Regions from separate parts of the Streptomyces mirabilis genome, predicted to be linked through region 1. Evidence: predicted binding sites of a transcription regulator. Region 1 holds the regulator's gene; the other holds the start of a gene.
What was found. Region 1 encodes HrcA, which represses chaperone genes, less so after heat shock. Its sites were predicted from a motif close to TTNGCACTCNGNNNNNCNGAGTGCNAA; they were not measured.
Positions count from the first base shown of each region.

Region 2: the regulator HrcA is predicted to act here: its motif matches at 5,469-5,495, upstream of groES (co-chaperone GroES).

Region 1 covers NZ_CP074102.1:5,836,516-5,843,653, forward strand. Annotated here, with positions in the region: gene SMIR_RS25685 (DUF3097 domain-containing protein) at 1-418, opposite strand, end outside; gene SMIR_RS25690 (MBL fold metallo-hydrolase) at 450-1,280, opposite strand; gene hrcA (heat-inducible transcriptional repressor HrcA) at 1,507-2,529, shown strand; gene dnaJ (molecular chaperone DnaJ) at 2,530-3,666, shown strand; gene SMIR_RS25705 (nitronate monooxygenase) at 3,778-4,866, shown strand; gene SMIR_RS25710 (16S rRNA (uracil(1498)-N(3))-methyltransferase) at 4,863-5,603, shown strand; gene SMIR_RS25715 (VOC family protein) at 5,689-6,081, shown strand; gene SMIR_RS25720 (hypothetical protein) at 6,193-6,774, shown strand; gene SMIR_RS25725 (S41 family peptidase) at 6,820-7,138, shown strand, end outside.
Region 2 covers NZ_CP074102.1:3,261,728-3,268,865, reverse strand. Annotated here, with positions in the region: gene SMIR_RS14265 (Uma2 family endonuclease) at 1-213, shown strand, start outside; gene SMIR_RS14260 (YciI family protein) at 357-713, shown strand; gene SMIR_RS14255 (RNA polymerase sigma factor) at 990-2,261, shown strand; gene SMIR_RS14250 (class I SAM-dependent methyltransferase) at 2,302-3,489, opposite strand; gene SMIR_RS14245 (polysaccharide deacetylase family protein) at 3,600-4,529, shown strand; gene SMIR_RS14240 (polysaccharide deacetylase family protein) at 4,526-5,305, shown strand; gene groES (co-chaperone GroES) at 5,640-5,948, shown strand; gene groL (chaperonin GroEL) at 6,078-7,138, shown strand, end outside.

The sequences.
Region 1 (7,138 bases):
GGTACTCGACCACGACGCCCTCGATGCGCAGATCGTCGCCCCAGACCCGTTCGACCAGCTCGGCGTCGTGGCGGCCCTCCACGTAGATCCGGCCGGCACGGGCGACCCGGGCCCGCGCGCCGGGGACGGCCACCGAACCGGAGGCCGTGCGGGTGGGACGGACGGCGGTGCTGGAGGGAGAGGGGCGGGTGAGAGTGACTACCCGGCCCTCCAGGAGGAAGCCGCGCGGTTCCAGCGGGAACACGCGGTGCTTGCCGAAGCGGTCCTCCAGCGTCACCGTGCCCGCCTCGCAGCGGATCACCGCACCGCAGAAGCCGGTAGCCGGCTCCTCGACCACCAGGCCCGGCTCCGCCGGAACCTCCGGCACGGGCTTGGGCTTCTTCCACGGCGGAGTCAGGTCCGGAGAGTACTGGCGCATTCGGATGACGATAGGAGAAGCCCGGCGGCGCTCACCGCGACACGCCGAAATCCGACGCGTCGAAACCGGGCGTGGCGAAACCGGGCGTGGCGAAACCCGGCGTGGCGAGACCGGGCGTGGCGAGACCGGCCGTGGCGGAACCCGGCACGCCGAAACGCGCGGCCAACGCGTCCCGCTGGGACCGCACGAACCCGGCGTCCACGACCGCCCCGTGACCGGGCACGTACAGCGCGTCCTCCCCGCCGAGGTCGAGCAACCGGTCAAGGGCCCCGGGCCAGCGCGACGGTACGGCGTCGGGGCCCGCCTGGGGCTCGCCGGACTCCTCGACCAGGTCGCCGCAGAACACCACCGTCGGCTCGCCCGGCACCACGACCACGAGGTCGTGGGCGGTGTGGCCCTCGCCCGTCCGCACCAGCAGGACCTCGACGCCGCCGGTCAGCTCGAGATGCCAGGTGCCCCACACGTAGTGCCGGGGACGCACCAGGGTGTCCGCCGCGTCCTCCGCCGCCCGCGCATCCAGCCCGCCCCGCACAGCGTCCGCGTACAGCTCCTCGCGCCCGTGCTCGTACACCTCGGCCGAGCCGCCCGCGACGAGGACCTCCGCGCCCGCGAACGCCGCGGCGCCGAGGACATGGTCGAAGTGGGGGTGGGTGAGCGCGAGGAAGGTCACACGGCGGCCGGCGAGCGCCTGCGCCTCCCCGCGCAACCGTGCGCCCTCCGCGAGGCTCGACCCCGCGTCGACGATCAGCGCCCCGCCCTCGCCCACGACCAGCCCGACCGTGCAGTCCCAGACCGGAAGCCGCCGCCGCCCCACCCGCGGTGTCAGCTGCTCCCACCCTGCCTCTTCCCAAGTCACCTTCATACGCCGACGCTAGCGGTGAGGGCGTGGACGGTACGACATCGCGGGCAGGGACGGTGTGACATCACGGGACACGTCGGTGTACGTCCGTGCACCTTGCACAAGATCGCGGGGCCGCCCTTGCCGGGGCCGTACCCACCGGCCGTACACTGGGCCGGGGAATGCTGGCACTCGCACACGCTGAGTGCCAAGCCAGGCGCCGAGGGGTCGAGAGCTGGAGGTGTGCGCGATGCTCAGTGAACGCAGGCTCGAAGTGCTGCGCGCCATCGTCCAGGACTATGTCGGCACCGACGAACCGGTCGCGGTCGGGTCCAAGGCGCTGACCGAGCGGCACCGGCTGGGAGTGTCCCCGGCCACCGTCCGCAACGACATGGCGGCCCTGGAGGACGAGGGGTACATCGCCCAGCCGCACACCAGCGCCGGGCGGATCCCCACCGACAAGGGCTACCGGCTCTTCGTCGACAAGCTCGCCGGCGTCAAGCCGATGACCGCGCCCGAGCGGCGGGCCATTCAGAACTTCCTGGACGGCGCGGTCGACCTGGACGACGTCGTCGGGCGGACGGTGCGGCTGCTCGCGCAGCTGACCCGGCAGGTCGCCGTCGTGCAGTATCCGTCGCTGACGAGATCGACCGTGCGGCACGTGGAGCTGCTGTCCCTCGCCCCTGCTCGTGTGATGCTCGTGCTGATCACGGACACCGGGCGGGTCGAGCAGCGCATGATCGACTGCCCGGCCCCGTTCGGAGAAACGTCTCTCGCGGATCTGCGGGCCCGGCTCAACAGCAGGGTCGCGGGCCGTCGCTTCGCGGACGTCCCGCAGCTCGTGCAGGACCTCCCGGACGCGTTCGAGGCGGAGGACCGGGGTACGGTCGCGACGGTGCTCTCCACTCTTCTGGAGACGCTCGTCGAGGAGACCGAGGAGCGGCTGATGATCGGCGGAACCGCCAATCTGACGCGCTTCGGACATGACTTCCCTCTCACCATCCGGCCGGTGCTCGAAGCGCTGGAGGAGCAGGTCGTGCTTCTCAAGTTGCTTGGTGAGGCCGGGGATTCGAGCATGACCGTGCGAATCGGTCACGAGAACGCGTATGAGGGACTCAACTCCACGTCCGTGGTCTCGGTCGGCTACGGTTCGGGCGGCGAGGCAGTAGCCAAACTCGGCGTGGTCGGCCCGACCCGCATGGATTACCCGGGAACGATGGGAGCGGTACGCGCAGTGGCACGGTACGTCGGACAGATCCTGGCGGAGTCGTAAGTGGCCACGGACTACTACGCCGTACTCGGCGTGCGCCGCGACGCGTCCCAGGACGAGATCAAGAAGGCCTTCCGGCGGCTCGCACGCGAGCTGCACCCGGACGTCAATCCCGATCCGAAGACGCAGGAGCGGTTCAAGGAGATCAACGCCGCGTACGAGGTGTTGTCGGACCCGCAGAAGAAGCAGGTCTACGACCTCGGCGGCGACCCGCTGTCCCAGTCGGGCGGCGGCGGTGCGGGCGGCTTCGGCGCCGGTGGGTTCGGGAACTTCTCGGACATCATGGACGCCTTCTTCGGTACGGCGTCGCAGCGCGGTCCGCGGTCGCGTACGCGGCGTGGCCAGGACGCCATGATCCGGCTCGAGATCGAGCTGGACGAGGCGGCCTTCGGCACGACGAAGGACATCCAGGTCGACACGGCCGTCGTCTGCGCCACCTGCAACGGTGAGGGCGCGGCGCCGGGTACCTCGGCCCAGACCTGTGACATGTGTCGCGGGCGGGGTGAGGTGTCCCAGGTCACGCGGTCCTTCCTCGGGCAGGTCATGACCTCCCGGCCGTGTCCGCAGTGCCAGGGCTTCGGGACCGTCGTCCCGACTCCCTGCCCCGAGTGCGCCGGTGACGGGCGGGTCCGGTCGCGTCGCACGCTGACCGTCAAGATCCCCGCCGGTGTCGACAACGGCACGCGGATCCAGCTCGCGGGCGAGGGCGAGGTCGGGCCCGGTGGCGGTCCCGCCGGTGACCTCTACGTCGAGATCCACGAGCTGCCGCACTCCACGTTCCAGCGGCGCGGGGACGATCTGCACTGCACGGTGACCATTCCGATGACCGCGGCCTCGCTCGGCACCAAGGTGCCGCTGGAGACCCTCGACGGTCTCGAGGAGGTCGACATCCGTCCGGGCACGCAGTCCGGGCAGTCGATCCCGCTGCACGGGCGGGGTGTCACGCATCTGCGCGGCGGCGGCCGGGGTGACCTCATCGTGCATGTCGAGGTGACCACGCCCACGAAGCTCGATCCCGAGCAGGAGCGGTTGCTGCGGGAGCTGGCGCAGCTGCGGGGGGAGGAGCGGCCCACCGGGCAGTTCCAGCCCGGGCAGCAGGGCCTGTTCTCGCGCCTGAAGGACGCGTTCAACGGTCGCTGACGGGTGTTCCTGGGGGCTCCGCCCCCAGGCGCTCGACCGTCCGTCCCGGTGGCCTATGCCAGGCGGAAGGCCCGATTCGGACTTGTTCGGAGGACGTGACAACATGCCGTCATGTCCACCGCACTGACCGATCTCTTCCCTCACCCGATCGTGCAGGCCCCCATGGCGGGCGGCGTCTCCGTCCCGCATCTCGCGGCCGCCGTGTCCGAGGCGGGCGGGCTCGGGTTCCTCGCCGCCGGGTACAAGACCGCCGACGGCATGTACCAGGAGATCAAGCAGTTGCGCGGGCTCACGGGCCGCCCCTTCGGGGTCAATCTGTTCGTGCCGCAGCCCGAGTACGCGGACCCCGCCGCGGTCGAGGTCTACGCCCACCAGCTCGCGGGCGAGTCCTCCTGGTACGAGACCGAACTCGGTGAACCGGACAGCGGTCGTGACGACGGCTACGACGCCAAGCTCGCCGTCCTCCACGACAACCCGGTGCCGGTGGTCTCGTTCCACTTCGGCATCCCGAGCCCCGACGTCCTGGACTCCCTGCGCCGCGCCGGCACACTCACCGTGATCACCGCGACCACGGCCGAGGAGGCCCTCGCCGTCCAGCGGGCCGGCGCCGACGCGGTCATCGCACAGGGTGTGGAGGCGGGCGGCCACCAGGGCACCCACCGCGACAACCCGGAGACGGACGGTACGGGTATCGGGCTGCTGTCGCTGATCGCGCAGGTCCGCGAGACCGTGGACATCCCGATCATCGCCGCCGGCGGCATCATGCGCGGCAGCCAGATCGCCGCGGTGCTCGCCGCGGGTGCGAACGCGGCACAGCTCGGCACCGCGTTCCTCGCCACCCCGGAGTCCGGCGCCAACGCCGTGCACAAGCAGGCGCTGACCAACCCGCTGTTCGTGCGGACGGAGCTGACGCGCGCGTTCTCCGGGCGGCCGGCGCGCGGCCTGGTGAACCGCTTCATGCGTGAGCACGGCCCGTACGCGCCCGCCGCGTATCCCGAGGTCCACCACCTCACCTCCCCGTTGCGCAAGGCGGCCGCCAAGGCGGGCGACGCGCAGGGCATGGCGCTGTGGGCGGGGCAGGGGCACCGCATGGCGCGCGAGCTGTCCGCCGGGCAGCTGGTGGAGGTGCTGAGCGCGGAGCTCGAGGCGGCCAGGACAGCGTTGTCGGCCGCCGGGGAAGCGGGGGGTGAGGTTCGATGACGGCACCGGTGTTCGTGGTCGAGCACTTCGACGCGGACGGCGTCGGACGGCATGTCCTCGACGGCTCGGAGGGGCGGCACGCCGTCTCCGTGAAGCGGCTGAACCCCGGCGAGGACGTCGTCCTCACGGACGGGGCCGGGCGCTGGGCCCAGTGCGTGGTCGTCGCCACCGAGGGCAAGGACCGCCTGATCGTCCAGATGGACTCCGTGGCCGAGGAGCCGGTGGAGGAGCCCCGTGTCACCGTCGTCCAGGCGCTTCCCAAGGGCGACCGGGGCGAGCTGGCCGTCGAGACCATGACCGAGACCGGCGTCGACGCGATCGTCCCCTGGGCCGCCTCCCGCTGCATCACCCAGTGGAAGGGCGAGCGGGGTCTGAAGGCGCTCGCCAAGTGGCGGGCCACGGCCCGGGAGGCCGGCAAGCAGTCGCGCCGGGTGCGTTTCCCGGAGGTCGCGGACGCGGCGACGACCAAGCAGGTTGCTGCGCTTCTCGCCAAAGCCGACTTCGCGGCCGTTCTGCACGAGAGTGGCGCCGAACCCCTGGCCACGGCCGAACTGCCCGAGCGGGGCGAGATCGTGCTCGTGATCGGCCCGGAAGGAGGCGTCTCTCCCGAGGAGCTGGCGCTCTTCGCGGAGTCGGGTGCTAAGGCGTACCGGCTCGGGCGTAGCGTGCTGCGTACCTCGACCGCCGGGACCGCGGCGACCGCGCTGCTGCTCGGGCGCACCGGCCGCTGGTCCTGAAACCACGCCGACCACGACACGTACGACACGCGCGCCGACCACGACACGCACGCCCGCACGCCACGCCCACCCACGGGGGGACGCCTTGGAACTCGCCCAAGTACGGTTGCTCGTCTCGGACTTCCCGGTCTGCTACCGCTTCTACGCGGAGGTCCTCGGCCTCAAGCCCCAGTCGGGCGCGACCGAAGGACCGTACGAGAAGTTCAGTCCCACCGCCGGTTCGGCGGGCATCGCGCTCCAGGACCGCGCGATGATGGCCCGGATACTGGGTGAACTGGGCGACTCGGCGAGCGGCCACCGTTCCCTGGTGGTCCTGCGCGTCGATGACCTGGACTCCTACTGCGAGGCCATCACCTCGCGCGGCGCCGTCCTCGTCCACGGCCCGGACTTCATGACGGACCGGATGCGGGTCGCCCACCTCAAGGACCCCGAGGGCAACCTGGTGGAACTTCAGGAGTGGCTCCTCCTGCGGACCTGACACAGTTTCACGCATATGCGTTCGACGGGGGCGCACGCGGGTGTGTAGTGGCCGTATGGGGTCTACCGCGACGGCCGGGACAGTGGCACTCTGCCGTCTATGGGGGCATTGATGCGTATTCGACGACTGGCGAGACGACTGGTGACGGGCCGTCGGGGACCGATGGTCGCCGGGCTCGCCGTGGTGAGCGCCTTCGGGGTGGCCGCGTGCGAACCGGTCGGTGGCCTGAGCGCCTCCGCGGTGGCGTACACGACCGACCGGGCCGGGACCGCGGAGCTCCAGCGGCAGCATGTCGACGTGCAGTACCTGAGCTGCACCGGGTCGTACGGCGGCGGGAACAAGGCCTACACCCCGGGGCACACACCGTCGGCCTCGAGTTCCACGCCCTCCGTGGTGGAGGTGGACTGCCGGGGGCAGACCAAGGACCGGCGGGAGATCACCATCACCGGGAAGGTCACCCGTGAGGTCGAGGGCAAGTGTGTCCGCGGGGACCTGACGGCCAAGGTCGGCGGCAAGCAGTGGTTCCACGTGAACGTACTGGGCAACTGCAACGCCCCGAGCACACCCTCGTACACGCCCCCCACCTACAACGCGCCCACCTACCACCGCCCGGGCCCCACCACCACCGTCACCGTGACGAAGACCATGTGGTGCAAGGGCGATCCCACCTGCTGGCCCTCCCAGGGCAAGTGATCCAAACCCCTGTCGGGCGGAGCCGTCGCTGCATAGGGTGATCGGGTGACTCAGTCTGCATCGTCCGCGTCATCGGCATTGCCCGCGTATCTCCGGTTTCCGCATCTGCACGGCGAGCTGGTCGCCTTCACCGCCGAGGACGACGTCTGGGTCGCCCCGCTCGACGGCGGCGGTCGCGCCTGGCGGGTCAGCGCCGACAACGTGCCGGTGAACCACCCCCGCATCTCCCCGGACGGTACGACCGTCGCCTGGACGTCGACGCGCGACGGAGCGCCCGAGGTGCACGCCGCGCCCCTGGAGGGCGGACCGTCCACGCGGCTGACGTACTGGGGGAGTGCGAAGACCCAGGTGCGCGGCTGGACCC
Region 2 (7,138 bases), 2.6 Mb from region 1:
GACCGGATCGAGAAGCCCGACGGATACGCGGCCGCCGGCATCCCCGTCTACCTCCTCGTCGACCGGGACACGGACAGCGTGACCGTGCACTGCGACCCCGAGGGCGGCGTCTACCGCTCTCTCACCACCCGGGCGTTCGGAGCGGTGATCGAGCTGCCGGATCCGGTCGGGTTCACGCTGGATACACAGAAGCTCAAGGACTTCGCCGACTGAGCCGCAGCCGCCGAACCCCGCCGGGAGAAAAAAATCCAGAGAAATCCGGGGACGGTGTCGAAACCGGTGTCTCCCGTTCGACGCACGGGTGAGAGGCAGGGAGAAGCCCCGCCTCCGAGGCACCACGGATACGAGGAGTCACCATGCCGCGTTACCTGTCGCTGGTCCAGATCGACGAGAGCACCGCGCCCGCCGAGGGCCCGAGCCCGGAGCTGATGCAGCGGATGGGCGAGCTGATCGAGGAGATCACCAAGGCGGGGGTCATGCTCGACACCGCCGGGCTGACGCCGTCCGCCCAGGGCAAGCGGGTGCACTGGTCGGGCGGGCAGCTGTCCGTCACCGACGGGCCCTTCACCGAGTCCAAGGAGGTCGTCGGCGGGTACGCGCTCATGCAGTGCAAGGACATGGCCGAGGCCCTGGAGTGGACCAAGCGGTTCCTGAAGGTGCACGAGGAGCACTGGACGGTGACCTGCGAGGTGCGGGAGATCGCCGAGGGCTAGGGCCTGTCCGGCGGATCACGCCGCAGACGCGGGGCTTGGCACGCACATCTGCGGCGTTGTCGTCGGTTGCCGACGCTCCGCGTCGACGCCCTCCTCCGCCTTGCAGCTGCACGCACCAAGCCCCGCTCACCTGCGCTAGTGAGGCACCGTTGCTTCCCTCCGACTTGATCCGCCGGAAAGGCCCTAGCCATTCCTTGGCCTGCGGCCGCCGTGGGTGTCTGATGGTGGGTTGTGGAAGAGCAACAGCCCACCGTCACGCCCGTCACGCCGCCGGACCTGTCCGGGGCCACCAGAGGTGCCGGCGAAGCCGTCGAAGCCGTCGAGACGATCTTCCGGATCGAGTCGCCCCGCATCATCGCCGGCGTCTCCCGCATCGTCCGTGACGTCGGCATCGCCGAGGAGCTCGCGCAGGACGCCCTGGTCGCGGCGCTGGAGCAGTGGCCGCGGGACGGCGTCCCGGACAACCCGGGCGCGTGGCTGACGACCACGGCCAAGCGTCGTGCGATCGATCTCGTACGCCGCAGGGAGCAGTACGCGCGCAAGCTGGAGGAGGTGGGGCGGGACCTTTCGGTGACCGCCCCGCACCACCTCGACGAACCCTCCGACCCGGACGACATCGACGACGACCTGCTGCGGCTCGTCTTCACCGCCTGCCACCCCGTCCTCTCCGCCGAGGCCCGTATCGCCCTCACCCTGCGCCTGGTCGGCGGTCTGACCACCCCCGAGATCGCCCGCGCCTTCCTCGCCCCGGAGGCGACCGTCGCCCAGCGCATCGTGCGCGCCAAGCGGACCCTGGCGACGAAGGACGTCCCCTTCGAGGTCCCCTACGGCCCGGACCGCGAGGCCCGCCTCGGGTCCGTACTCGAGGTCATCTACCTGGTCTTCAACGAGGGGTACGCGGCCACGGCGGGCGACGACCTGCTGCGCCCCGCCCTGTGCGAGGACGCGCTGCGACTGGCACGCGTGCTCGCCGAGTTGATGCCCAAGGAGCCCGAAGTGCACGGGCTGGTGTCCCTGCTGGAGCTCCAGGAGTCCCGCGCCGCCGCCCGCACCGGCCCCTCGGGCGAGCCCGTCCTCCTCAAGGACCAGAACCGGCGCCGCTGGAACCGCCTGCTGATCCGCCGCGGCTTCGCCGCCCTCGGCCGGGCGAGCGCCGTCACCACCGGACCCCCCGGCCCGTACGCCCTCCAGGCCGCCATCGCCGCCTGCCACGCCCAGGCGTACGCGTACGAGGACACGGACTGGCGGCAGATCGCCACCCTGTACGGGCTGCTGGCGACCCGTTCCCCGTCTCCCGTGGTCGAGTTGAACCGCGCCGTCGCCGTCTCCATGGCCGAGGGCCCCGCCGTGGCGCTGGAGATCGTCGACCGTCTGACCGGTGAACCGACCCTGCGCGACTACCACCTGCTGCCCAGCGTCCGCGGCGACCTGCTGGCCCGCCTCGGCCGTACGGCGCAGGCCCGCGCGGAGTTCGAACGAGCCGCGGGCCTGGCCCGCAACGAACGGGAACGCGAGCTGCTGGAGACGCGGGCGCGGGACTGCGGCTAGAGGACTGCCGGCAGGAGGACTGCTGCCAGGGGGACTGCCGCTAGGAGGCGTGCCGCCGGACCGGGTGGCCGAGCAGCATCGTCGGTGCCCCCGCGACCCTGGTCAGGAAGACGGTGGCCGAGTGCGGGCCGTGCGACTTGGGCAGGGCCTTCTTGCGGAGTTCCTCCGGCTCGACCGCCGACCCCCGCTTCTTCACCGTCAGCACCCCGACCCCCCGCTCCCGCAGCAGCGCCTTCAACTTCTTCACGTTGAAGGGGAGTCGGTCGGTGATCTCGTAGGCGGAGGCGTACGGCGTCGGGCGCAGTTCGTCCGCCGTGACGTACGCGATCGTCTCGTCGACGAGTCCGCCGTCGACTTCCTCGGCGACCTCGGCGACCAGATGGGCGCGGATGACGGCGCCGTCGGGCTCGTACAGGTAGCGCCCGACCTCGCGCACCGCGGGGTCGGGGAGGCCGCGGCCGCGCAGCTCGCGCGGGCCGGGCAGCAGGGTGGCCCGCACCAGCCCCGGCTCGGTGCCGAACCACAGCACCGCCTCCTTCACGTCACCGGCGTCCGAGATCCACTCGGCCTCGGCCTCGGCGGGGACCGCCTCGTGGGGGATGCCCGGGGCGATCTTCAGGGCGGCGAGCGGGGCCTTCAGAGCCGTCGCGATCGCCCAGGAGAGCGGGGGCGAGTACGCCTCCGGGTCGAAGATCCGGCCGCGTCCGCCGCGCCGCGCCGGGTCCACGAAGACCGCGTCGTACGCCTGCGTGTCGACCTCCGTGACATCGGCCTCGCGCACCTCGATGAGGTCGGCGAGCCCGAGCGCCTCGGCGTTCGCGCGCGCCACCACCACCGTCAGCGGGTCGCGGTCGACGGCGAGGACGCGGATTCCGGCACGGGCCAGCGCGATCGCGTCGCCGCCGATGCCGGAGCACAGGTCGGCGACCGAGCGCACGCCCAGGGACCGCAGCCGCCGCGCGCGATGGGTGGCGACCGTGGTGCGCGTCGACTGCTCGACCCCGTTCGGGGTGAAGAACATCCGCTCCGCGTCCTCGGCGCCGAACTTCGCCGCCGCCCGCTGCCGCAGCCGCGCCTGCCCGAGCGCGGCCGAGACCAGTTCGGCCGGGTGGTCGCGGCGCAGCCGGGTGGCGACGGCCAGCTCCTGGGCCGGTTCGGTGCCGCGCACCTCGTCGAGCAGGGCGCGGCCCTCGGGGGTGAGGAGGGAGGCGAAGGAGACGTCGTTCACCGGCCCATTGTCGGTCAGCGCGGGCGGGTGTGGGCCAGTCGGTGGACGGTGCGTCCCCGGTCGCGGTGTCGGAGCCCCGGACGCGCGGTGGCCTGCAAGGATCCGACACCATGCGATCAGTACGACAAAAGTACAAAAACAACGCAAAGAGGGCGCGCGTATGGGGCGGGGTCGCCGTCCTCGCCGTCGCCGCCCTCGCGTCCGGTTGCGCCGACGACGACACCAACGGCGCCCGTTCGGCCCAGGGGCCCCAGCAGGCGCTGCACGCGCCCCCGGCCCGCGCCCTCGACTCCTACGCCGCCAGACTCCGCGAGCAGCAGGCCGCCCGGGCCGCCGCGGCCAAGCACTGGGGGCTCACGAAGGTCCCGCTGGCCGCGCCGCCGGCCCCGGCGAGAAAGCCGGTCATCAGACCCCGCGACGGCTTCGAGGTCACCGATCAGGAAGAGCTCGGCCTGCCGCCGGTCTTCACGACCGTCCCCACCAAGGACAAGGTCGTCTTCCTCACCATCGACGACGGCTCCGAGAAGGACCCCGCGTTCCTCAGGATGATGAGCGACCTGAAGATCCCGTACACCGCCTTCCTGAGCAACTACCTGGTCAAGGACGACTACGGGTACTTCCGGAAGATGCGTGACCAGGGCGTCACCCTCAACAACCACACCCTCACCCACCCCTACCTGCCCGGGCTGTCGTACGAGGAGCAGCGGCACGAGATCTGCGGCATGCAGGACATCATGGAGAAGCAGTTCGGCAAGCGCCCGAAGGTCCTCAGGCCGCCCTACGGCAACTACAACCAGGACACCCTGCGCGCCGCCAAGTCCTGCGGCATCAAGTACGCGCCCATCTGGGACGAGGAGGTCTTCGTCGACCACTGGGAGTACCGCGACTGGGACCGCGACCTGCACCCCGGCGACATCGTCCTCACCCACTTCCGCGGCAAAGAGGACTGGGACGGCACCATGCCCGACATGATCCGCCGCTTCCTGAAGCTGGTCACCGACAAGGGGTACGCGGTGGCACGGCTGGAGGACTACCTGTGAGAACGCGGGCGCTGGTCGCGGGGGCGCTCACCGCGGCGCTCCTGACCGGCTGCACCGGCTGTGCCCAGTCCGTCGACCCGATCGAACGGCTGGGCAAGAAGGCCGCGCAGGAGGTGCGCAGGTCCAGGCCGAACGGGCCGACCCCGGCGACGTACCGCCACTGGGGGCTGCCCACCCCGCTCGCCGCCCCGCCGCAGCAGCCCGCCCGGCCCGCCCTCCGCGGCGCGGCGCCGGGACTGGCCCCCGTCGTGGACCGCGTACCCACTCGCGACAAAGTGGTCTTTCTGACGTACGACGACGGTGCCGAGCGCGATCCGCGGTTCGTCGACATGGTCCGTGAACTGCGGCTGCCGGTCAGCATGTTCCTCACGGACAGTGTCGTCGGGCCGGGGTACGGGCACTTCGCCCAACTGCGGACGGTCGGTGCGAGCGTGCAGAACCACACCCTCCACCACGCCTCGCTGCGCGGACTGCCGTACGCGGGCCAGCGGGCCGAGATCTGCGGCCAGCAGGAGAAGCTCAAGGCCCGTTTCGGCATCCGCCCCCGGCTCTTCCGTCCCCCCTACGGCGCCTACGACACCACCACGCTGCACGCCGCCGCCGACTGCGGGGTCGTGGCCGTCGTCCTCGGCCGGGGGCCCGACGCCCACCGTCTGCGACCGGGTGACATCCTCTCCGGCTTCGAGGAGCCCAACCTCACGGAGGCGACGGTCAGACTCCTGCGACGCATCCAGGCGGAGGGCTTCACACCGGCGCGCCTGGAGAACTACCTCTGACCGTTCGGCTCGGGGAGGCATCAACTCGGGGAGGCATCGATCAGCCCGTCCGGTGTTCGAGGACGAGGCCGTTCAGACCGATGGCGGGGGTCTGGGGGCGGCAGCCCACGGGCGCGCCGACACGCACGCCGGGTGCCCAAAACCCCACGCCACGCCGGACGCTTTGGCACTCCGCTTGACCGAGTGCTAATCGCGGTCATAGTCTCGGCCCTGGCACTCCCCCCTGGAGAGTGCCAATAGCGACGGGCAGGTCCGGCACCCGCGACGACGGATCCACCTGGTCGCCACCTCAGACAGTTAACCCCGTGAGATCTCCGAAGGGGGAGGTCGGATCGTGACGACCACCAGCTCCAAGGTTGCCATCAAGCCGCTCGAGGACCGTGTTGTGGTCCAGCCGCTGGACGCCGAGCAGACCACGGCTTCCGGCCTGGTCATCCCGGACACTGCGAAGGAGAAGCCCCAGGAGGGCGTCGTCCTCGCCGTGGGCCCGGGCCGCTTCGAGAACGGCGAGCGCCTGCCGCTCGACGTCAGCACCGGCGACATCGTGCTGTACAGCAAGTACGGCGGCACCGAGGTGAAGTACAACGGCGAGGAGTACCTCGTCCTCTCGGCTCGCGACGTGCTCGCGATCATCGAGAAGTAGTTCACCGAGCTTCACCGTTTCACCCAGTTTTGCAGTGAACTGCGCCCCTGGCCCCCGCGACCATAACCAGCCGGGCGTCGGGGGCGCGGTTCGTTCACCCCAGTTTTCCGAGAGGGCTGAATCGCTCCCATGGCGAAGATCCTGAAGTTCGACGAGGACGCCCGTCGCGCCCTCGAGCGCGGCGTCAACAAGCTTGCCGACACGGTCAAGGTGACGATCGGCCCCAAGGGCCGCAACGTCGTCATCGACAAGAAGTTCGGCGCACCCACCATCACCAACGACGGTGTCACCATCGCCCGCGAGGTCGAGCTCGACGACCCGTACGAGAACCTCGGCGCCCAGCTGGTGAAGGAGGTGGCGACCAAGACCAACGACATCGCGGGTGACGGTACGACCACCGCCACCGTGCTGGCCCAGGCGCTCGTCCGCGAGGGCCTGAAGAACGTCGCCGCGGGTGCCTCCCCGGCGCTGCTCAAGAAGGGCATCGACGCGGCCGTCAAGGCGGTCTCGGACGAGCTCCTCGCCACCGCGCGCCCGATCGAGGAGAAGTCGGACATCGCCGCCGTCGCCGCGCTGTCCGCCCAGGACCCGCAGGTCGGCGAGCTCATCGCCGAGGCGATGGACAAGGTCGGCAAGGACGGTGTCATCACCGTCGAGGAGTCCAACACCTTCGGCCTGGAGCTGGACTTCACCGAGGGCATGGCCTTCGACAAGGGCTACCTGTCGCCGTACATGGTGTCCGACCAGGAGCGTATGGAGGCCGTCCTCGACGACCCGTACATCCTCATCCACCAGGGCAAGATCAGCTCCATCCAGGACCTGCTGCCGCTGCTGGAGAAGGTCATCCAGTCCAACGCCTCCCGGCCGCTGCTGATCATCGCCGAGGACGTCGAGGGCGAGGCCCTGTCGACCCTGGTCGTGAACAAGATCCGCGGCACGTTCAACGCCGTCGCCGTGAAGGCCCCCGGCTTCGGTGACCGCCGCAAGGCCATGCTCGGCGACATCGCCACCCTCACCGGTGGTCAGGTCATCGCCGAGGAGGTCGGCCTCAAGCTCGACCAGGTCGGTCTGGACGTGCTGGGCAGCGCCCGCCGTGTGACCGTCACCAAGGACGACACCACCATCGTCGACGGTGGCGGCAACTCCGAGGAGGTCCTCGGCCGGGTCAACCAGATCAAGGCCGAGATCGA